3 regions of the Paenibacillus sp. E222 genome follow, and region 3 is predicted to be linked to each of the others. Evidence: riboswitches for the same ligand, from Rfam matches in the RefSeq annotation. Region 3 holds a riboswitch; each other region holds the start of a gene.
What was found. A riboswitch is a leader RNA that binds a small molecule or an ion and turns the genes downstream of it on or off. The one in region 3 is predicted to bind cyclic di-AMP.
Positions count from the first base shown of each region.

Region 1 (7,703 bases), 1.6 Mb from region 3:
CGCAGGATCTTTGCCGATGGATACATTACTGGTTACCACCACATTCTCCAACTTCACGCCCGCTTTGCGTGCCACATTGGCAAGAGCACTTTCATAACATGCACCATATCCCGCTGCAAAGAGCTGCTCAGGATTGGTTCCTTCACCACCGGCGCCTCCAAATTCTTTTGGCATTTTCAGATCATGCTTGAGCACGCCATCCGAAGAAGCCACCGAACCTGTACGTCCACCTTTAACTGTCGCTGTTGCTGTATATAAAGCTTCCATTAAGAATCTCTCCTTTACCTTTAAGATTTTTGATGCCTACACTTCAATTTAAACTTCTGGCTCATTTTGAAACGGTTGTTAATCCTTATTCAGCTTTTACAACTTTTTTATTTTCATGCATTTGGGATGAACTCAGGTAATTTATCTAGGGTTGGGTAATATACTAAGGCACATTTACTCCTGCTAAATTTTGTCCCTCTACACAAAAGTTGCACTAGACAAAAATAATTGAAGGAGTACAATGTAAGTATCAACATAAACGTTCAGACATATGTGAAGTCGTTTAATTACCCTTTTAAGATCTTGGTTTCAATGTTCAAATGTAATCAAAGGAATGACACCGTTCCTCTTCATATAGAATATCAATACTTCAAAGTCGGGTGATTATATTATGAGTAAAAAAAATCCGTTCAACACTCCTTCAAATGAGCCATTGGCTGCGGGTATGGCCCCATCTCTCGGGGAAGCCCACAGCTCCATGAAGGTGCCTCAGAACGCTGCTTGGTGGAGAAAGTTCCTTGCTTTTGTTGGACCTGGTTACCTGGTTGCCGTTGGATATATGGACCCCGGGAACTGGGCAACGGATATTGCCGGTGGTTCTCAGTTCGGTTATACGTTATTGTCCGTTATTCTGATATCAAATCTAATGGCTGTGGTATTGCAGTCTCTTGCTGGCAAGCTCGGGATTGTCACAGGACGGGATTTGGCGCAAGCCTGCCGCGAACGATTCAGCATGCCTGTAGTCATGATGTTATGGATTTTGTGTGAGCTTGCGATTGCAGCCACCGACCTTGCCGAGGTTATTGGTTCAGCCATCGCGCTCAAGCTGCTGTTCAACATTCCCATGTTGTACGGCGTCATTATTACCGCTGTCGATGTACTGGTCATTCTTTTGCTGCAAAATAAAGGCTTCCGCGCATTGGAATCGCTCGTGATCGTGCTGATGGCTACCATCGCCCTCTGCTTCGGGATTGACCTGTTTCTCGCTAAACCGGATATGGGCGGCGTCATGCATGGTTTTGTACCCAGTGCCGAGATTTTGCAAAATCCAGCCATGCTCTATATCGCCATCGGAATTATTGGCGCAACCGTGATGCCCCATAATCTGTATCTGCATTCTTCCATTGTGCAGACCCGTCAGATTGAAAAGACACCTCAGGGTAAAAAAGAAGCGATTCGTTATACTACCATGGATTCAACCATCGCTTTAACGCTGGCCCTGTTTATCAATGCAGCCATCCTGATTCTGTCAGCTTCCGTGTTCCATAGTGTAGGCATGACCCAGGTCGCGGAAATTACAGATGCTTACCATCTGTTGACACCACTTCTGGGTACCACCATTGCAAGTATCCTGTTCGGTGTAGCCCTGCTGGCTTCAGGCCAGAACTCAACACTCACCGGCACGTTGTCCGGACAGATTGTAATGGAAGGCTTCCTGAACATTCGTATTCCGGCGTGGCTTCGTCGACTGGTAACACGTCTGATTGCAATCATTCCGGCCGTTATCGTAACAGCCATTGCCGGAGAGCACGGAACAGAGGAACTGCTGATTCTGAGCCAGGTTGTGCTGTCACTGCAGCTTCCCTTTGCCGTCATTCCACTGGTGATGTTTACGAGTGACAAAAAAAGCATGGGGGCTTTTGTCAACAAGCCGTGGCTCCAAATCATCTCCTGGATCATCGCTGGGGTTATCGTTGTCCTGAATGTGTATCTGATTATCCAGACCATTATGTTGTTCTAGGTTACATGGAACTACGCCGTATTTTGTCTAACTCAAAAAGGCTGATCAACTCAAGTAACGTATCCCTTGAGACGATCAGCCTTTCCTTTTATATGTTTGAGCATTAACCTGATCCATACTAACCGGATCTTAAAAAACGCACTTCATTTAGTTGTCTGAATTCTGAGTTACCATCAACAATGGAAGAAGCTCCTCCAGTGATTTAATCGTCCAGTCTGGACGTTCTGCATCCGCAAGCTCCGGCTGGAACCTGCCATAACCCTGCAAAATCCGGATCGTGTGCATACCCAGCTTCTTAGCTGGAATAATATCATTATCGATCCTGTCGCCGATCATGACCGCTTCCTCGGGTTTACATCCCGCCTGTTTCAACGCTACAGCATACAATTCAGGATCAGGCTTGGACACTCCTTCTTCAGCCGAACAGGCCAGCACATCCACATACTTGCGCAAGCCGTAGCTATTCAGTCGATTTTCCGTCCCCGGGCTCTGATTGGCAATGATACCAATCTTATAGTGCTGCGACAACGTCTGAAGAACAGCGTCGGCTGACGGGAAGGGTCGCTCAAGCTCTTTGCGGAACTTCAGCTTCTCCTGTATCTGTTCCCGGTGCCCCTCATCGCTGATCAGAGTACGAATAGCCAATTTCATCGGCCATTGCTCGTAATTTCGGTAGGAGGCCGCAAATATGTCTCGCACCGTCTGCATCTCCACCTGATAACCAAGCGCACAAGCTTCACGAACGAACTGACCGATAATATCATCTACCGGCTCCCATTCGTCCACAAGCGTATCCCCCACATCAAAGAACAACCATTGTATTCCACGTACATCCGGCACGCCTATTCCTCCTCGTTAGCCACAGGAAATTATCCCTATTTCCCAAACCATAAAAAAGAAGACCCACCATCATGCATGAGTCTCCTCAAGAATCCGTTTTATTCATGATTTCAATTATAACAGGCAGCTGACACTGGATCAATCACAGGAATAGTACGAGCCACTAGCCATTAGCCATTAAGCAGAAATCCAACTTCCCCATTCAAGGAATATACAATACGGTCTGCTCCCATTCCCCGATAGATCCCTTTGGGATGACTTTGTTCGGTAATCACACACAGGGACTTGGATGTCCAGGATCGGCAGATCTGCAAATATCGACAGGTTAGGTTTAGGCTATTTTCAAAAATAAAAACATTGCCGACACTACCTTGCGGCAAAAACCATTTCTGAGCTGCAGCCGTGTTCATGCGAATGACATGCTCTACACCGATTCTCCGGAGCCTGCGCTCTTCCCCTGCACTGTTAGTCAGAACGGCAAAAGGCATTTTTTTGTACATCAGCAATTTGATAAATTTGCGTCCTGCTTCATTTGGAGCAGTCACTAAGATCATCTCTTTATCCATCATTCGTTCCTCCCTTGGCGTGAAAAGACAACAAAAAAGAAGCGTGGGGGACCAAGGCCTCCCGGACGCTTCTTCAATAATCCATAGCAAAAAGACACTATGAACCAGCGTACGGCTTGTTGCCTCTCCCTTTAACGCTTACGAGGTTAGCTGACGGATTCGGGCGCGAGAGTCGCCCTATTTCCGGCTGTCACCGGAAAATTCACCCCATGGATGCCCACTGTCCTGGACAGTTCATCCTGTTGGTTCCCCCGTTTCCCACCCATGAATGAATGGAAACTCAGCGATTAAAACATCGTTCTTATATCATCATAATCAGAGCGATATTATCGTTTGTTTCGTTTTTCATGTAAAATTTAATTTAAATTGGAATTACGATATGAATCATACACCCGTGCCATATTGGTGTAAAGTCTGCGCAGATCACCGAATCGACGGATTTTTGCCATTTCACATCAATAATAGCGCTTACAACACATCCATTCTCTACCCATCTCTTCAAAGCTCTCTAATTCTCTCTCTAGCGAAAATAAGGTAGCAAATCAGTCACAGATCATACACGACAGCTTGAAATGGAGTTAAAAAAGCAATATAAATTTTGCAATATTTAATTGCAATCAATATAATAGAGGATATAAGAAAATGAGATGGAGGCGATTTTCATGTCAGTCTACGACTACAAAGTAAACACCCTTCGCGGTCAGGAAGTTGAAATGTCCAACTATCGTGACAAAGTACTGCTTATCGTAAATACAGCAAGCCAATGCGGCCTTACACCTCAATTCAAAGGTCTGCAAGAACTTCAGGACAAGTTTAAAGACTCCCCATTTGAAGTTCTTGGTTTTCCAAGCAACCAGTTTGCACAGGAAAAGGGCTCCTCTGACGATATTGCTGAGTTCTGCCAGATGAACTATGGTGTCAGCTTCCCGATGTTTGAGAAAATTGATGTGAATGGTTCAAGCGCTCACCCTCTATTCCAGCATCTTACCAAAGAAGCACCGGGCGTACTCGGCTCCAAAGCCATCAAATGGAACTTCACCAAGTTCCTTGTGGATCAGAACGGTCGTGTTGTGAAGCGGTATGCTCCCAAAACAACACCTGATAAAATTGAAGCAGACATCAAAGCATTGCTTAAATAACAAGTAAAGGCCATCCCACCCCGGCAGACAGCATGAGCATGCATTCAGGGGAATCGGATGACCTTTTTTTTCGGACCCGGTTACTGTAAAAAACACAAAAAAAGAAGCTCCCCATACGGGAAGCTTCTTCTTAATCGTTCTTATGATGCGGTCGAGAGGACTCGAACCTCCACGGGTATACACCCACTACCCCCTCAAGATAGCGTGTCTGCCATTCCACCACGACCGCATGTCGTAAATAATCGGCAACAGAATTGATTATACCCGGTTCATGTTTAAAAGTAAAGCATTTTTATTAATATTATTTTAACTGCGCTTTTCCTCCCATAAATCGTATAATCTCGTCATTTTCTCCTACGAAGTGCATATGATTAAATTTGATCTCGTTTGTATATCCGATTAGGCTGATCACTCTACTTTCTTTATGACCACTCTTCATATTCTCTCAGTAGAACATAACTTATAAAGTTATATAAAATAACATTAAATAGATTTTATAGTTAAACAACCAAGAAACTATTGACAAAAAGCGGATATTTATGTGAATATATATATCATATAATTCGGATTTACAAACATAAAACGAACCAAAAAGGAGTATAAATGTTATTTAACATAACATTTAACGAACGTAGGAGGCGAAAGATTGTGAACCGTGGGAATAAGCTGCTCGATTACGTCAAACTGCTTGATTCCTCTATCCAGGTCGGAGGCTTCACCCATTCCTTCGGAATGGATGCCCATATCGCGGAAGGTACCATTCGTAGTGCTGAAGATCTCGAATCATTCATGCGCTGCCAATTGCATCCCAGCATCGTGCGTCTGGAAGGCATGGCGATTAAAGGCATATACACCGCCGCAGATCACAATGACGCGTGGCGTACAGCCCTCATCGACAAGCTCGTCCATGTCCAGCGCACCCCAGTCAATCTTAGAGAACATGCGACCACAATGGGCAAACGACTGATTAAGCTAGCTCGTGCACTCCACCCCTGGATTGATTTTAGCCACCTCGAACACACCCTGGCTAAGTATGAATCCGTCGGCTGCCTCTCCACTGTTCACGCCTGGATTAACCACCACCTCGAAATCCCTGTCGAGGAGGCGGTCCTTGGTTATCTGCATTCAGCCATGAGTGCCTGCATAACCGAAGCCTCCAAAGTAATTCCTCTTCATACCGATACAATCCAGGACCTGCTGGTTCGCCTGGCCGCAGACCTGGAACATGAATGGCATACCGTCAGCGCCTCCGCTGCCGATGGACTGGTACAACCAACCTCAATGTCCATGAAAACGTTGTTCCCAAGCTTTCACATGCTTGGAGCAGGGCTTCACGCCTACCGAGCCTAATCTACCCCCTCCCCTTCATACCCGCGTCCTCACGCAGTAAAATATATAAAAAACACGCCGCAACCTCATTGCTGGCGTGTTTTCTATGTCAATTATTTTGTCTATTTAACGTATTTACGCCATTTTTCATATTAAAATACACTTATTTCCGTCTTTTTTAATTGTTAGATGACGCAAATACGTATATAATAAAACATACAGCTCGCATATCTATATACTTTACACCAAGAATAACCAGCTGAACACTACATTCCAACGAGGGGTGAACCCTTTTGAACAAAAAGAAACCTGTGACTCCTTTCGGATGGGCCATCAAACGACGACTAACCGAACTCCAGGTCGACCAAAAGACATTTTGCGAACAGTATGGCATTCCGCCATACCGTCTGTCCAATCTCATTCACGGCACGCGTAAAGCAACCCGGTTCAGGAACCAGGTCGCTGACATTTTGGAAATTCCAGATGATTTAAGATAAGATTTCTGCCAAGGAGGAGCTCATTTCATGAGATACTTAATATCCGATCTGGAGAGATTATCGTTCCAGTCCATGCAGCACCAGCTTATCATCGTCGACCACAACTGGATTATTCGAAGCTGCAACACCGCTTGGCAACACGGACTCGGGCAACTTCTTCCCAACCCAAGCGTAGCAGGCCCCTCAAGAACAGCACCTGAACCACCTCATTACCTTCACCTTGTAGAGGGGTGGACATTCCGCGAGGAGAAAGCAAAGAATGCGAAAATTGTTCAGGAGTTAAAACGTATCACTGCACCTTTTAAAGACAGTTATACATACGACATCTCCGTTCGGACTATCAACAACGAACAGCGGTGGTTCCGCCTGGAACTCACCCCATTGATTCAGGCCGACCCATCCCTGCTGTCTGATCTCGCATTGATTGCACACACGGATGTGACCGAACAGAAACAGACAGAACGCCAATTGAAGAAGGCCCTGTCTGAAGTGCGTACTTTGCGCGGACTACTTCCCATCTGCGCTGTCTGCAAACAAATTAAGGATGAACAGGACAGCTGGAACTCTGTTGAGAGTTATTTGGAGAAGCACACTCATGCCGAATTTACCCATGATATCTGCCCGGATTGCATACGAAGACTATATCCCAAATACTCCAACATTCTGGACAAACGTTCCTGAACTCACCCTACACCAAGAACCCAAGCTACACAGACAGGTGGTGCTCAAACTGCGACATATCCAGCTCTCGCGGTGTTCCTTGCAGTGCAATTGCCCCTTTGTCCATTACATAGATATAATCTGCAGCACCGCGTACAAAATCAATGCTTTGTTCCACCAGCAAAATGGAGATTTCACCCTTTGCCTTAATTTGCAAAATGACCTGCCGGATATCCTCTACGATGGAAGGCTGGATGCCTTCTGTCGGCTCATCCAGAAGCAATAATCCGGGCCGGGAAGCCAGCGCGCGGGCAAATGCCAACTGCTGTTGCTGTCCGCCACTCAGATCACCACCCTGCCGTCCATACATCGTGGCAAGCACCGGAAACATCGCCAGCACATCCTCCGGGAACGTCTTCCCCCCTGTGCCACTGGTCTCCAGACCCAGCAGAAGATTTTCCTTTACCGTAAGCTGCGGGAAGATCTCCCGCCCCTGCGGCACATATCCAATCCCCGACCTGGCCCGCTTGGCCGGATCGTGGGTGGATAATTCCTGACCTTTCCACTGAATACTTCCCTTGCGCGTTTTAAGAAGCCCCATCAACGTCTTCATCAAGGTGGTTTTTCCTACACCATTACGACCCATCAGGCACACCACCTGACC
Region 1 is NZ_CP058552.1:7,018,774-7,026,476, forward strand. It holds gene HW560_RS31360 (organic hydroperoxide resistance protein) at 1-267, opposite strand, end outside; gene HW560_RS31365 (Nramp family divalent metal transporter) at 713-2,008, shown strand; gene HW560_RS31370 (HAD family hydrolase) at 2,156-2,848, opposite strand; gene HW560_RS31375 (HAD family hydrolase) at 3,019-3,417, opposite strand; cyclic di-AMP (ydaO/yuaA leader) riboswitch at 3,535-3,710, opposite strand; gene HW560_RS31380 (glutathione peroxidase) at 4,077-4,553, shown strand; tRNA gene HW560_RS31385 (tRNA-Leu) at 4,700-4,782, opposite strand; gene HW560_RS31390 (urease accessory protein UreF) at 5,157-5,903, shown strand; gene HW560_RS31395 (hypothetical protein) at 6,176-6,379, shown strand; gene HW560_RS31400 (nitrogen regulation protein NR(II)) at 6,407-7,060, shown strand; gene urtE (urea ABC transporter ATP-binding subunit UrtE) at 7,086-7,703, opposite strand, start outside.
Region 1: another riboswitch for cyclic di-AMP. It lies ahead of HW560_RS31375 (HAD family hydrolase); the one in region 3 lies ahead of HW560_RS04855 (C40 family peptidase).

Region 2 (7,703 bases), 3.2 Mb from region 3:
CTCCTGTTCTTTATCTTATAAACAAGCTGCAATAATTAATGCGCCCACGATATGTAGGGCACCCGAGAACAAACCGTAACCTGTCTTGCCCTGCTGTATTCCCGTATCCAGATCCAGGTTGGCCCATCTCCGAATCATAAAGTGAACCACACTCTCCAGAATCAGCAAAATGACAAAGGAAACAACGGATACAAGCAACGCTTCTCCAAGATGACCCGCTGTCGAAATGGAGGTGGCGAGTACGTATCCCTGAGCAAACAGCTTCATAACCATACGTGTCGTAACGGCCATATTGCCGGCCTTCACTTCGGCAAAATCCTTATACTTCGTGAACAAAGAATCCACATACATCAAGACAAACAGCAAAACCGAACCCGATAACGTCCAGACCAGCATTGCCAAAATGTTCAAATCCATTTACATAGCCCCCACATTTCAACATGAACCGCAATTAAAAGCGAAGGAGAAACGCTGGTCTCTCCTCCGCTGGTGCCCCTGCTTGCTTACAAGGTTTAGTTCTTATTTTCGTATTGCTTCATCAATGCTGCCAGTTCATCCTCAACAGCCTGATCCTTACCCAGCTTCTCGAACTCATCGTCCAGCGATTTACCTTTGGACGACATCTCATTGCTGGCTTCAGCCTGAGCTTCCATCTGCATCATTTTTTCTTCCATACGCTTCATGCCGGCACTTGCAGTATCGGAGCTAAATCCGTTCAGCGCCTTGTTGATTTCGGTTTGAGCTTTTGCCGCGTTGTAGCGTGCAACCAATGTTTCGCGTTTATTTTTCATTTGAGTCAATTGTTTGCGCATTTCGTCCAGCTTGCCACGAAGGTTATCGGCAGAAGCCTTGTTTTGATCATAGCTTGTTTTGTATTCGGCCATCTTCTCTTCAGCGACTTTTTTCTCTTCCAGTGCCCGACGGGCCAAATCCATATTCTGTGCACGTGCTGCTGTATGTGCTTGTTCCTCACGTTTCTTCACGAGAGCTTCTTGTTCTTCGAACAGCTGCTTGAATTTCTTCTCAATGGCAATCTGTGCAGCAACAGCTTTCTCCGCATCTTCAAGATCTTCCTGCATATCCCGGATATATTGATCCGTCATCTTGATCGGATCTTCTGCCTTGTCAATAATAGAGTTAATGTTAGACATGGTTAAATCGCGTAATCGTTTGAAAATGGACATTATGGTATTCCTCCTAGTCGATAGTTCATCCTTGTATATAATCATACATACGTGGCAATGTTCTACTCGTTTCAATTTTAACAAAAAAAATCATAAAAAACGATTTTAGCCTATTTTGCTTACATCGAACTATTGAATTAGTCGACCCGTTTGGCACAGCTCCTCATCAAGCAGCTTCTCTGCAGTCTGCACAATCTCATCAATCTGCATCCGCGTAATGGCGTCAAAGTGAATCCCCATAATCACAGTGACGGTTACCTTTAAATGCAGGGCAGCCTTACGTGCCAGTCTTTCACACAGTTCTTGTTCTTTATGTCCTGGAATATGCACCGTAGCTCCACTCACCCGTTCACGATCTGGATAAAAAGTCGCTACTGCTCCAATGTGTGATCTGCCTCCTGTTACTATAAAAACCTTATCTTCTCCTGCTTCGATCACCTGTAACCGAACGGAATTTAAGTCGTATGTATTCATCCTGCTCCACCTGTCCTTTTCTATATATATGGTGGAATTATGGCTTTGATTTTCTGAATCAGCAATGAAACATCTCACAACATGCATAAATACGGATGGCCCCGGGCATACCAAAGAGAGCGCAATTTGGGAAAAGGAGGCACTAACATGCGTATACGCCTCATCATGTTATCCATCATGGTCATTCTTCTGGGAGGAAGTTACGCTCCTGCTCAGTTATGGGCTTCTTCAAGCCCGCAAACCGAACCTGCTTCGAAGTCTAATTCTTCCGAAGAGGAGCAGCTGACGCTGGGACAGCTCAGACAGAAATATGCGGATACATTCAAAACGAATGGCCCTTCGACAAAAAAGGTCGCGCTGACTTTCGATGACGTACCTGATCCACGGTTCACCCCGAAGGTGTTGGATATTCTAAAGAAATACAAGGTGCGGGCTACGTTTTTCATTGTGGGACATCGCGCCGAGAAACATCCGGATTTAGTGAAACGCATGGTGAAGGAAGGGCATATTGTTGGCAATCACAGCTACAATCACCCGGAGTTCAGTAAGCTGACCATGAATGCATTTCGCAAACAAATCTTACATACCGGGGATATTATTCGGGATCTGGTGGGGTACACACCCAAAATGATACGTCCACCTTATGGCGACATTAACGAACAGCAGCTGCAATGGGCAGCCAAACAGCATTACAGCATTGTGAACTGGAATGTCGATTCCCTGGACTGGAAGGGCCTCTCCAAAGAGGAAGTCAAAAAAAACATCCTGTCCGCCGTCAAACCGGGTTCCATTGTTCTTCAGCATGCAGGAGGCGGTGTCGGATCGAAGCTGAGTGGTTCCATCGAGGCGTTGCCTGAAGTTATCGAGGAATTGCGTAACCGCGGGTACGAGCTGGTGACTTTGGACGAAATGCTGGAACTGCCAAAGGGCAAATAGGTCAAAGAATCCAGAAGTCGGATATTCAAAAGGGTGCCCTTCAATCACATTCTCGTGATTAAGGGACACCCTTTACTGTTTAATTTAGATTTAGTTGGAATCACATATGATGATGTGCAGCTACGCTTTGATTTTTATTTCAAAATGTAAAGTTCAACATCCTGAATACCAAATGTGCTCACGGATTGTTTGCTGCCAGGAATAAAGATATCGATCTTATGGCCTTTAATGGCGCTGCCCACATCACGAGCGGTAGCAACAAATGCCTGTTTGGGCAGTCCTGGGTGTGTATGACCTGTCACCAGTACCTTAGTTCCCAATGGAATAATGCTTGGGTCTACTGCAATAGTGCCCAATTCGAGCGGGTTACCGAAGTAGTCCACAGCACCCCATCCTCCATTTTCGGAAGCATCCGAGGAGTATGCTGTTGCTTTTACGTCGACCGCTTTGCTGTAATCAAACGTTTTTCCCCAGGCTTGTACAACTTTACTATCCGCGTTAACGTCAAGACTTGCAGTAGTGATTGTTTTAGCTGCTGCAGCCGAAGCTGTGTTCACTGTTTTACCAGGAATCGTAATTTTCAAACCACCATAAATGTTGTAAGCTGAAATGTCATTGTTCGCTTTGATCAGAGCGTTAAGTCCAACTCCATATTGTTTGGATAAGGTGTAGAAGGTATCCCCTTCTTTGGCCACATGAACTGAATCAGCATGAGCCGGAACGGCCTGAATGAGCATTGCTGCTGTCAGCAAAGCTGTTGCTGTTTTGGCTATACGTTTCTTGTTAATCATGGTCTTCCTCCCTCATTATGCCTGCGAAGTTAGTTGTCGGATTCGGATGGAGGAAACCACCCTATAGGTTCAATTACATTCAAATATATGTAGCCCTAATTCACCCCAAGCCGTGTGCAAATGATTCTTCCCCAAGCACACTCTGCATCGTTACATCCCCCGCACTCCCAACTCCGGAAGTTTCGGCAGGAACAAATATATCACAATTTTGTAACCAAGAGTCGTAGTAAATGTTACCATCTGTCTAATTCACTTCAACATCATGGCTGAATCTAAGCGGTTTTTTTCAAAAAAATGTCTATTTGAGCTTATATCGCTGATGACAGAAACGTTACTTTTTATGTTAATCCGTGCGTTTCCTTACATAACAAAACAATCCCTGCCGACGGGTCGTCGACAGGGATGTATGAGGGGATGAAATTCTCATCCAAAGTATAGATTTTGCAATTTCATCCTGATCTTCATCCTGAATAACTTGGATGTATTAGAGCACTTTAGCAAGGAAGTCACGTGTACGTGCATGCTTGGGCTCACCGAACACTTCAGCAGGCGTTCCTTCTTCTACAATTACCCCGCCATCCATAAACAGGATGCGGTCACCCACTTCGCGTGCGAAGCCCATCTCATGCGTCACAATAACCATGGTCATGCCGCCCTCTGCAAGCCGCTTCATAACATCCAGGACTTCACCCACCATTTCAGGGTCCAGTGCAGACGTTGGCTCGTCAAAGAGCATGACATGCGGCTGCATCGCGAGCGCTCTTGCAATAGCTATCCGTTGTTTCTGTCCACCGGACAGCTGATTTGGATAGGCGTCTTTTTTGTCAGAGAGGCCCACCGTCTTGAGCAAATCTGCACAGATTTGTTCCGCTTCATGTGCAGGCTGTTTCTTCACTTTAATGGGAGCAATCGTAATGTTCTGCTGCACCGTTTTGTGCGGAAACAGATTGAAATGCTGGAATACCATCCCCATTTTTTCACGAGTTGCATTAATGTTGTGTTTCGGGTCAGTGATCGAAACTCCCTCAAAGTTAATCTCACCGGAAGTAGGTTTCTCCAGTAAGTTCAGACAACGCAAAAAGGTACTTTTCCCCGATCCGGACGGACCGATGACCACGACAACCTCGCCTTTGCCAATCGTTACGTTAATGCCTTTAAGCACTTCGTTCTTATCATAGGATTTATATAATTGTCTAACGTCTATCACTTGCACCCAACTTCCTTTCCAGTCGACCCAGCAGTTTGGACAAAATGAACGTCAGCACAAAGTAGATGGCTGCCGCAATCAGGAATGGATTCATCCCTTGATACGTAATATTTTTGACCACACTTGCCTGGTACATAATGTCCACCATACCGATAACCGAGATAATGGAGGATTCCTTGATAATGGTCACGAACTCATTACCGATCGCCGGCAACACCGCTTTGAACGCTTGTGGGAGCACGATGAAGCGCATGGCCGCACCTCTGCCCATTCCTAGGGAACGAGCTGCTTCCAGTTGGCCGCGATCCACACCCTGTATACCAGCACGGAAAATCTCCGCAAGATAGGCACCACTATTAATGGATAGTGTGATAATCCCCGCCTGAAGCGGCGAAAATGTAATACCGAACGTCAAGGCAAGCCCGTAATAGATAATCATCAATTGAACCAGCATTGGTGTACCACGAATAACTTCAACGTAAGCTGTTCCAATCCAACGCAGAATTGAGACGTCATGCAGACGTAACAGACAGATGATCAAACCGATAATTACCCCGAATATTACACCGAGTGCAGACAGTAATAGGGTGTAACCCACACCTGTTGCATAAAAGCTTTTGTATTGCCAGAACACTTGAAAAATGTTTTGATCTTTTTTCACCTTGTCTGCCATCAACTGGCTTGCTTCAGTGACCATCTGATCGATTTTATTTTCGCTTTTCAGACGTTCGAGCGTTCCGTTCACTGCATTCAGCAATTCCGTATTGCCCTTACGAATCCCGATTGCCGCTTCGGCCTGCTCTTCATCCGGAATAGCCGGAGCTAGTCCAATCACATCATCCAGGTAACCGGCAGCTACCGTATCCTCAACGATTGCAGCATTTACACGATTGGTCTGCAATTGCAGTACGATATCAGATATTTTATCAAGTGCTGTCAGTTTTGCGCCGGGGATTCCCTGGCCAATCGTTTCCTGAATGGAGCCCTTTTGGACACCAATTTTTTCATTTTCCAGATCAGCCATGGTTGGATATTTATCTTTATCCGCATTGCGAATCATGATGACTTGCTTGGATTTATAATAGGTATCGGAGAAGTCAATGCTTTGTCTACGCTCATCCGTTGGCGTCATTCCAGAGATGACCATATCCACACGACCACTCTGTAACGCAGGAAGAAGTCCGTCAAAACCCATATCCTCTATTACAAGCTCTGCGCCTAGATCCGCAGCAATTTCTTTAGCAATCGAAATATCAAATCCGACGATTTGGTCTTTACCATCAATCACTTTATGGAATTCATATGGTGCAAAATCGGCACTTGTACCGAGCACCAGCTTTTTACTGCCTGAATTGCCTGTAGTTCCCGTTGCCGACGCAACAGGTGCAACCGTAGTTAACAAGACCACAAGAGCTAGCAGCATCATGGTGTAACGACTAATCAATTTCAACCCTGTTCTCCCCTTATAATACTTTGTATGCTTTCTGTTGTTGATGCCTGAGTCATTATAAAGTAGAATGCATGATTATGCAATGCATTTCGACATTACAAATCCTGACTAGTTTCTGAAAAATAACCGCAACTATGATATAATTATTGAATTATTTTCATTTTTGCTTAAGGAGTCCAGCATGACACATACCAAAACACAAATTTTCACTGTAATTGATCAATATGCTTCCCGTTTTAAAGAGATTTCATCATACATTGGTGCGAATCCCGAACTTGGGAATGAAGAATACCTCGCCTCTGCCCGGTTAAAAGAAGAGCTTGCATACCATGGTTTTTCCGTAGAAGCTCCTGTCCTGGGCTTGGACACCGCATTCATCGGTACGTATGCTGCATCCAAGCCAGGTCCGACCATTGCCCTGTTATGTGAATACGACGCACTACCGGAAATCGGTCATGCTTGTGGGCACCATCTGATCTGCATGATGAGCCTCGGAGCTGCGGTAGGTCTGAAGTCCATACTGGATGAAGTGGGCGGAACATTGAAAGTGTTCGGTACACCAGCGGAAGAAACACGTGGGGCCAAAGTGCCTATGGCTGAAGCGGGTTTATTCGATGACTGTGATATCGCACTGATGGCGCATCCTTATTACGCGTATGAGAAATCTGGCAGCTCCCTGGCTATTGATGCCGTACAATTTGAATTCCATGGGAAATCTTCGCATGCTGCTGCAAGTCCACATGAAGGCATCAATGCCCTGGATGCGGTTATCCAGACGTTTAATGGCATTAATGCGTTCCGTCAACAAGTGAAAAGTACGGTTCGTATCCACGGGGTTATCAACAGCGGAGGACAGGCAGCCAACATCATTCCTGACTACGCTTCTGCTCAATTCTATGTACGTGCCTCAACGAGAAAAGAGTTGAATATTCTCACTCAACGTGTAATTCAGATTGCGGAAGGTTCTGCTCTGCAAACCGGATGCCGGCTTGTGACATCCAATTACGAGACATCCTATGATGAGATGGTCACGAATGAATCGTTATCTGCTGCATTCAGTGCTAATCTGCTTGAACTCGGCATTTCTCAAGAAGAGATCGTCAGTGGCAACGACCATGGTTCCATGGATATCGGTAACGTATCCTTGCGTTGTCCTGCAATCCATCCGTATATCCGTGTTGTGGACGAAGTTCATACGCTTCATTCCATTGAATTCCGTGATCTGGCGCTTCAGGAACGGGCCCTGGATGGTATGATCCTTGGAGCCAAGGCAATTGCTGCAACTGCTTATGATGTTCTTACACAGCCTGAGCTGCTGCAAACCATTCAAACAGAGTTTAAGCAAGCGAGTCGCTAAGTTTTTCGTGAACTGTTGTATATTAACCTAGGGTGTTCCCCATGACCTGCATTTCAGGTCTTAAGGGGCACCTTTTTTTGTTTTGAAAAGTACGTATATACGGACACAAGGTGGAGATGCTGTGAAAAGAAAACATTGAAAAATGTTGAAATTCTTACATTTAGCGACCGCACTTATGGTTCATATGCTCTCTAACTTGGTTATTTATAGCTATAACTGTATCTTGAGTTCAGGAGGTGTTGTCATGCTGCTCGAAGCGATGTATCACGTTCCCCGCGATAAATGGGCCTATGCTTATAATCCC
Region 2 is NZ_CP058552.1:4,239,762-4,247,464, reverse strand. It holds gene HW560_RS19240 (DUF350 domain-containing protein) at 16-417, opposite strand; gene HW560_RS19235 (PspA/IM30 family protein) at 513-1,184, opposite strand; gene HW560_RS19230 (prenylated flavin chaperone LpdD) at 1,314-1,658, opposite strand; gene HW560_RS19225 (polysaccharide deacetylase family protein) at 1,806-2,594, shown strand; gene HW560_RS19220 (3D domain-containing protein) at 2,729-3,385, opposite strand; cyclic di-AMP (ydaO/yuaA leader) riboswitch at 3,388-3,583, opposite strand; gene HW560_RS19215 (amino acid ABC transporter ATP-binding protein) at 3,870-4,592, opposite strand; gene HW560_RS19210 (ABC transporter substrate-binding protein/permease) at 4,579-6,042, opposite strand; gene HW560_RS19205 (M20 family metallopeptidase) at 6,224-7,399, shown strand; gene HW560_RS19200 (alpha-glycosidase) at 7,644-7,703, shown strand, end outside.
Region 2: another riboswitch for cyclic di-AMP. It lies ahead of HW560_RS19220 (3D domain-containing protein); the one in region 3 lies ahead of HW560_RS04855 (C40 family peptidase).

Region 3 (7,703 bases):
AACTTCGTTGCATCTATAGAGCTCATAGAGAATAATGTGATAAACAGAGCGAGCAACAAGGTCATCAAGTCGGAGTAGGGAAGCAACCAACTCTCGTCTATATGTTCTTCATGCGGTTCGTGTTTTTTAGCCTTTTTCACCTGATGAGCCCTCCTTCTCTTCCAACTGTCTACGTTCGGAAGGTGTCAGGAATACAGATAATTTTTGATTAATGGCAATGGTGGATACACCAGATTGTATGGATAACAAGCCTTCAACCATCATCAGCTTGATTTCCATCTCTTTTTTGGACATCCGCTTCAGTTTATTGGACATCGGATGCCACAACACGTAACCACTGAAGATACCGAGAAGTGTCGCGATAAACGCCGCTGCAATCGCATGCGAGAGCTTTTCCATATCACTGAGATCGGCAAGCGCTGCAATGAGACCTACAACGGCCCCGAGTACCCCGAGCGTTGGTGCATACATCCCCGCTTGAGCGAAGATCAAGGCACCGCCACGATGGCGCTCTTCTGTAGCATGAATATCTTCCATGAGTACATCACTTACAAATTCCTGATCATTGCCGTCAATAATCATACGCATACCGCCGCGCAGGAACTGATCATCAATATCTTCGACTTTCGATTCAAGTGCGAGCAAACCTTCACGACGGGTAGTGGAAGCCCAGTCCATAAATGTGCCGATTAGAGAAACACGGTCAATCAGTTGTTGCTTTTTGAACAGTACCCCGAAAAGCTTGGGGATTTTTTTAACTTCAGACATGGGAAATGCCATGAAAATAGTTGCTGCCGTACCAACAAAAATAATAACGTAGGCTGCCGGGTTGTTAACCAGGTTGATTAGGGGCGCACCCTTCAGGAACATACCCAATACAAGTGAAACCAGCCCTAAAACTAGTCCGATAATCGTTGAAATTTCCATCATACACCTCATCCATGAGATAAAATTGAATCCTTTCAAGCGGCTTTATTCGGGCTTCCGGACGAACGTTACACCGCAATCCGTTTAATGTTAGGCATCCTTTAGGGATGCAGAAACAGTTAAAACGGTCATGTATAGTATTTATCGACCAGATGGCCTTTTTTTTTAAGGGTTATTTTCAGGTATAATAAGATCAAATCTGCTCCTTAGGGGCCAAATAGGAGTGAAAAGCCAATGGGCGTAAAGCATGGACGGGATTATGAAGGAATATTGACAGATTTGACAGAGGCTATAGGCCGAATACCGGACCGCTATGTTTTCTTTGAGATGGATGAGGAAGAATGGTCACGCCTTGGTGTAACAGAGCAGCTCGAAGTGGATGAGGCGCTGGCGGAAGATCTGTTCTATGCGCTGGGTGAGGAAGCGGTCATTCCGGTAGGAAGTGGAGTGGTCATTCATGACAAGGATCAGCACCGAATTCATATCTTAATAGGTGAAGAAGAGCTGACTTTTGTACCACTCATTTAGTATGCACACATAAGATATTTGGCATGGAAAACCGGGTTGGAGAATCTCCCTAAAGCCTTATGGTTAGTGGATCTAGCGCCATTTGTACTATTGGAATTTGAGGCTTGTCCGTGGTAAGATGATAGTCATGAAACGGGCGAACCGCAGGGCGGTGGACCTATGCGTTTGGGTTGCTATGGTAGCACCAAAGGTTTCGGTGGCAGCATGGACAGGTGTCTGTGATGAGCCATCATATGGGGAGGAAGATAACGTATGGTTTTTACGCAAGAGGAAGTCGAAGCTCATCTGGGAAGGCTGGAAGGCTGGGAACTGGAAGAGGGACGATGGATTGTCCGCAAGTTCGTATTTTCCAACTACATGAAAGGGATTGCATTTGTGGACGAGGTCGCAGCGATTTCGGAAGCGTTCAATCATCACCCTTTCATTACGATTGACTATACAACAGTCACACTGCGTCTCACATCATGGGATGAAGGTGGCATCACATCTGTAGATATTAAAGAAGCAGAGCAATATAACGAGGCTTTTGAGAAAATGAGGTCGGAATAACCTGGATCGGTTATTATCGCACTACCAGAAATGAGTGAAGCATACATGTCAGACGATATTCAGAACAAACCTCTTATTGCTGTTGTAGGCAGCCTCAATATGGATCTGGTGGTGAAGACGGACATCATCCCTGAGGAAGGCGAGACGGTGAGCGGGGAGGAACTGCACTATTTGGCCGGGGGCAAAGGCGCCAATCAGGCGGTTGCTGCTGCACGACTGGGCGGACAGACAACAATGATTGGTGCGGTAGGTTCGGATGGGTTTGGTGAACGTCTACTGCACAGCCTGACGGAAAGCGGGGCGGATGCCTCGCAGATTCGCATTCTGGATGATACCGTTACGGGTACGGCCTCCATCTGGCTCTCCAAAGGAGATAACCGGATTATTGTCATTCCCGGAGCGAATGGTCAGGTTGTGCCTGCGATGCTGGAAGAGGCGGATACGGTAAAAAGCCTGACTGCAGCCGCAGCGGTGCTGCTGCAGCTGGAGATCCCGCTGCCTGCGGTCACCCGCGCCGCCCAACTGGCGGCTGAAGGCAGCGCATTGGTGGTGCTCAACCCGGCGCCTGCCGTGCCGGGTCTGCCCCAGGAGCTCCTGCGGTGCGTCGACGTCGTCACGCCGAACCGCAGCGAGCTCGCCCTGCTCACCGGCCGGGATGATCTCCGGCCGGAAGACGTGGATGCGGCGGTCGTAGAACTCGCCGCATCCCTCGGGGCCGCTGTCGTCACGACGCTCGGCCCCGAGGGGGCTGTATACGCGGCGGCGCCTGGCGGCCGCGTACAGGCAGGGCGTGCCGGCGCGTGCCGTGCGCGCGGCTACGCCGTAAGCGCCGTCGATACGACCGGCGCTGGCGATTGCTTCAACGGCGCGCTGGCGGTAGCCCTTGCGCGCGGAGAGACGCTGGACGCAGCAGTTGGCTTCGCCATGGGCGCGGCTGCGCTGTCCGTGACGAAGCTCGGCGCCCAGTCCGGGATGCCGTTCGCACGTGAAGTGGAGGCTTTCCTGGCTGAGCAGCAGGCAAAGACGCCGTAAAGTATGATGCTTTGCTTAGAACGAGTCATAGACAGCTGTATCGGGATCGCTTATGCAGCCGGATAGCCATGGCTCGTATGTTTCTTACTGGAGCATCCTACGCATTGAACACATGAATATGACCAAGAGGCTCTTACTCTCCCGACAGGGGGAATAAGAGCCTCTTCTTCTTATGAACAGTTGATCAATTCAGCGACCACTGGAATACGATCGACTACGTGGTGCATCCAGAGCGATGATGGCTTGGAGCATGCGTGAGAGCGAAAGGACGGTTGGGGTCCCTCGCTTTAACACGCGTGTAATCTGAATCCTATGATTCGCTGCCTTAGTCTTCTAGCCTTACTTCTTCTCCGCCAGCCACATCGCAATATTCGCGATTTCTTCATCCTTCAGCTTGTCTTTGAACGAAGGCATACCGCCGCTTTTACCTTTGACAATCGTGGTATAAATCTTCTCCACATCGTCCTGGCTACCAATCTTCTGCAGACTAGGGCCCATACCCCCTTGAAGCTGATCACCGTGGCAGGTAATACAGTTTGCTTTGACCAGTGCCTCAGCCTGTCCTGCATCCATTGTAACTTGTGGCATCGTCGGTTTCGCTTCTTCTGCAACTTCCTCTTTCCCTGGAAGCGTAAACATTAGTACAATAGCTAAAGCGCACGCTGCAAAAAATACCCCGCTCATGATCCATTTGTGCATCCCTTATGTCCCCTCCAGAATGAAAGATCATCTAACTTGAAACTATCCATATCATTATAACGGAACCTGTAGTGACATCATAGCATTTTGTGGTAATTTTTTGAACTAATCACATAACCGGGGACTTTTTAGGGTGATTTTATGCACTATTTATTCGCGTGGACCTTCATAGACCATACAGTAAAAAGGTTTCAAACCGCTCGGTGTCTGTCGTTCGTATGTATCCTTCGTAACAAATCCGGCTTTGAGATAGACGCGAATGGCCCGGTCATTCCAGGTCAGAACTTCCAGATCAATTTCGTTTGCAGGGTTCCGGCGAATGGCTTCCTGCACAATGGCCAAGACAAAAGCCTTCCCTTGCCCATGGCCACATCGATCGGGGTGCATGCCAAGCCCAATGCGGGTGACACCTTCAAGCGGGAAGTATTGAGCGAAACCGCAAATCTGCTCATCCTCTCCCAGCACCACCGCATATTGTTCCTTCCGTAGCTGGGGATCGCCGAATTCTACTTCAAGTGCTTTCATTTGCTCCCAGGGCAGCCAGCTATAAATATTATAAGGCGGGTCATACTGCCAATCGCAGATGAGCTCCGCATGTTCTTCTTGCATGGGCACAACGTGAAACGTCACAGGGGCTTCATCCATACAAAACTGCACGCTCCTCTCATTGTGAACAAGCGATAATGATTTTGATTTGTCCATATCTATATCCATATGTCATTCCATATCTAAGCTTGTTTTCACTCTACAAAAGAGGCGTTCATTTGGCAAGTCCTCGTTTTAGAAAAAAAAGTGAAACAAAAGTTCCGGTAATTTCGTTTATATTATAGTAGGATGGGTAAAAACATGATAAGAGCACGGACGAAGCAATGAAAATAGCTCTAAAAAACTTAAACTTAGGTTTGATCGCTATCCCGAATGCTTTAAAGGAAACGAAGCACAAAAAAACCGCCGGATCCATTCCTGCGGAGAATGTACCAGACGGTTCTATTATGCTTCGTTACAGTAGTTTTATTGTTCCAGCATGACGTTGCTCAGCTTGTCCCTAGTCGATGGCCAATGTCTCATATGCGTCCGTGCTCATAATGCGTTTAGCGCCAACATAGCGGTTAGCCCAGTAGCTTTCACTTAATTCGCTGATGGTAACTCCTTTGGAAGAAGAGGAGTGTGCAAACTTTCCATCCCCTACAAAGATCCCTACGTGCGAGACCCCTTTACCCGTTGTATTGAAGAATACCAGATCACCTGGTCTCATTTCCATACGGGATACCGAATCACCCATGTCGAATTGTGAACTCGATTGGCGAGCCAGATCAATACCCAGCTTGTCGAATACATAACTTGTGAACCCAGAGCAGTCAAAGCCGTTAAGCGTTGTTCCTCCGCTTTTGTATGTAGTTCCCATTGCTGAATCAATGACTTGGTCCATTTTTGAATCTGCGAATGCGCTGCCTGCTCCAAGCGATAATGCAAATGTGAGGCTAAGTACAGCTGCGGTTAATTTCTTTTTAAACAAGAGATATACCCCTTCCAATGCCTGCGAGGTTAGCTTAAGGATTCGGTTGAAGGTCCCCTATGATCCCTCTGTTGCAAGATCAATTCACCCATAACTGGTTCCCCCGCTTCCCAGGTGCTAGGAATTTGGCTATGCTAGTTATGCACCTGCGAAATCAAGAAATGACGATTAAATTTTAAGTAGTTACAAATATGAAGGTAAAGATTACAAAGTTGTTACTAAAAACTCACTGCGATTATTGTAACAGAGGTATATCACTTTGGCAACGTTTAACAACAAAATTAGCAAAAAAAACCTCGACCTTTGACGGGGAAAGGTCGAGGTTGCTTGTTTAAAGGCTTTTGATGAATACAACTTTACATAGAGATGGTAACCATTTTTAACCGTGCACGTTAATCCTTGATCGAATTGTACTGCCATAACCGGAAATGGGCGCATATTTTCCATAGGCTTAGCAAGCACCGGGCAAGTGGATACGTCTGTTGTAGTATAAGACCAGTTAAACCCGTTAGTAACCATGAAGCTGAAGTAAAGGCACCAAAGACCAGCAGATGAAGGCCGCCCAGCATGACAGCGATGCCGATCAGAGTGATGACCTGGCGTAGTGCAATCCATAGAGCTTGAAACGTACCACGCGCTCCGCCTTCCCCATCAGGAGCTGAGATACCAAACTGCATGTAGAGCAGGATATGATGGATAACCCACCCGTATACAATCCAACCAGCAACATAGGGAATACCAGGCAAGAGCAGATGGAGGGAATGAAAACCTTCCATAAAGATAGAATAGAGCTTTGGTGCGAGCCAATAAGCAGGCAGCAGCAGCAAAAGGGTACGAATGGTGTAAAGCAACAGCATCGGTTTCCACAAATTTTTGATGCCACGAATGAATGGAATGCGCTCTTCCGAATGATTATAATGCTGGAGCGAGTAGAGCAGCCCTGCCTGAATGAGAGGGCTAATCAGCATCCGTAGCAGCAGCATAGCCCCTAAAATCCATAAATAGCGATGGACCTCCGGATTCGTTGTCAGGCCGAGTTGGCTCTCCATTTTGAATAAAATTGTACTGAGTTCCCCTGCATCAGGGTCAGGATAACGCAGGAGCAGCGGGACCACAGCTGACTGAACCATTCGATAAAGAAAGTATCCCCATACTAATTGATAGAGAAATAAAAGTGCTGCAATGAACATATGCTGACGGACGAGAAACCAGCCTTCACGTATTTTCGCTTTCACTGTATCCACCTCACCATGACAGACTTCCGAATATGGCTTCTATAAGTTTGGTTGCACTCATGCTCCAGCGGGATTTGGTTGGCTCATCCAGTCCGGCTTTCAGAAAATTGTTCATATGATGGTTCTCCAGCACAATGGTGTACAGCGGATCAGTCATAGCCCAGGAAACAGGGGAAGTATAGGTCAGTTTGTAGGTAATGCGCTCCTCGCTGCCATCCCATTCTTTCGTCATGGTTTTCCCGTCTTCGAACATAATTCGAACAGGCACCTTCTTATATTCACTGCCTTTTTTCTGGACTGTTACAGACGACTCGTACAACGTTTGACCGTCTTTCAGGATAGGATTGATGGTGATCTTCTCCACTGCAAAGTCAGCCATGCCATCTCCATATACATATTGATTAAAATAATCGGTCCAGGATGTACGGGTCACTTGCTCCACGACCTTTTGAAAATCAGACGAAGTAGGGTGTTTGAAACGGTATTTCTTTACATAGGTCGAGAGAATACGCTCCATCGTTTTGGCACCAACCTGTTGTTCTATTCCGAGTAAAACAAGCTTGCCTCGTGTGTATACGTTCGCTGCATATTGATTCTGGGAATCAAACTTCCAGGAGTTCTGTGTCAGTGGAGCCGGAGAAGTAATGAGACCTGATTGTACAGGCAGATTCGGGATAAGTCCGTATTCCTGTTCCATCACTTTGTCTTCTGCATAGGAGGTGAATCCTTCGTCCAGCCAAGCCTCTTCGAATTCATTACTCGCAACCATGCCGTAAAAATACTGATGCCCAATCTCATGCACAACCGTGCGTTCCAGATCGTAACCAGGTGTAGAATCGTCCGCACCGAAGGCGGTGACCAAGGTAGGGTATTCCATTCCTCCTGCGCCGTTCCCCGATTTGGGCGGGACAACAATGGACAATGTGGAATACGGATAAGGGCCAAACCACTTGCTATAGTTGGATAGCGCCGCTTTGGCGGCGTAGAAATAACGTTCCTTCAGATCCTCATGAGCAGGGTCGAGATACAGCTTGATTCGAACACCTGGCACATTGGGAGCAGAGAAGGGTTCTTCCGCATAAACAAAATCAGGAGAGGCTGACCAGGCAAAATCATGCACATCATCGGCATAGAACTGATATATTTTTTCGCCGTTCTTCACAACCGCTTGCTGGGTTGGGAATCCAGTAGCAGCTACTTTGTATGTTTCCGGTACC
Region 3 is NZ_CP058552.1:1,079,732-1,087,434, reverse strand. It holds gene motB (flagellar motor protein MotB) at 1-140, opposite strand, end outside; gene motA (flagellar motor stator protein MotA) at 127-927, opposite strand; gene HW560_RS04880 (hypothetical protein) at 1,162-1,455, shown strand; gene HW560_RS04875 (4a-hydroxytetrahydrobiopterin dehydratase) at 1,708-2,004, shown strand; gene rbsK (ribokinase) at 2,050-3,036, shown strand; gene HW560_RS04865 (c-type cytochrome) at 3,376-3,735, opposite strand; gene HW560_RS04860 (GNAT family N-acetyltransferase) at 3,886-4,380, opposite strand; gene HW560_RS04855 (C40 family peptidase) at 4,781-5,251, opposite strand; cyclic di-AMP (ydaO/yuaA leader) riboswitch at 5,255-5,392, opposite strand; gene HW560_RS04850 (hypothetical protein) at 5,644-6,486, opposite strand; gene HW560_RS04845 (M1 family metallopeptidase) at 6,497-7,703, opposite strand, start outside.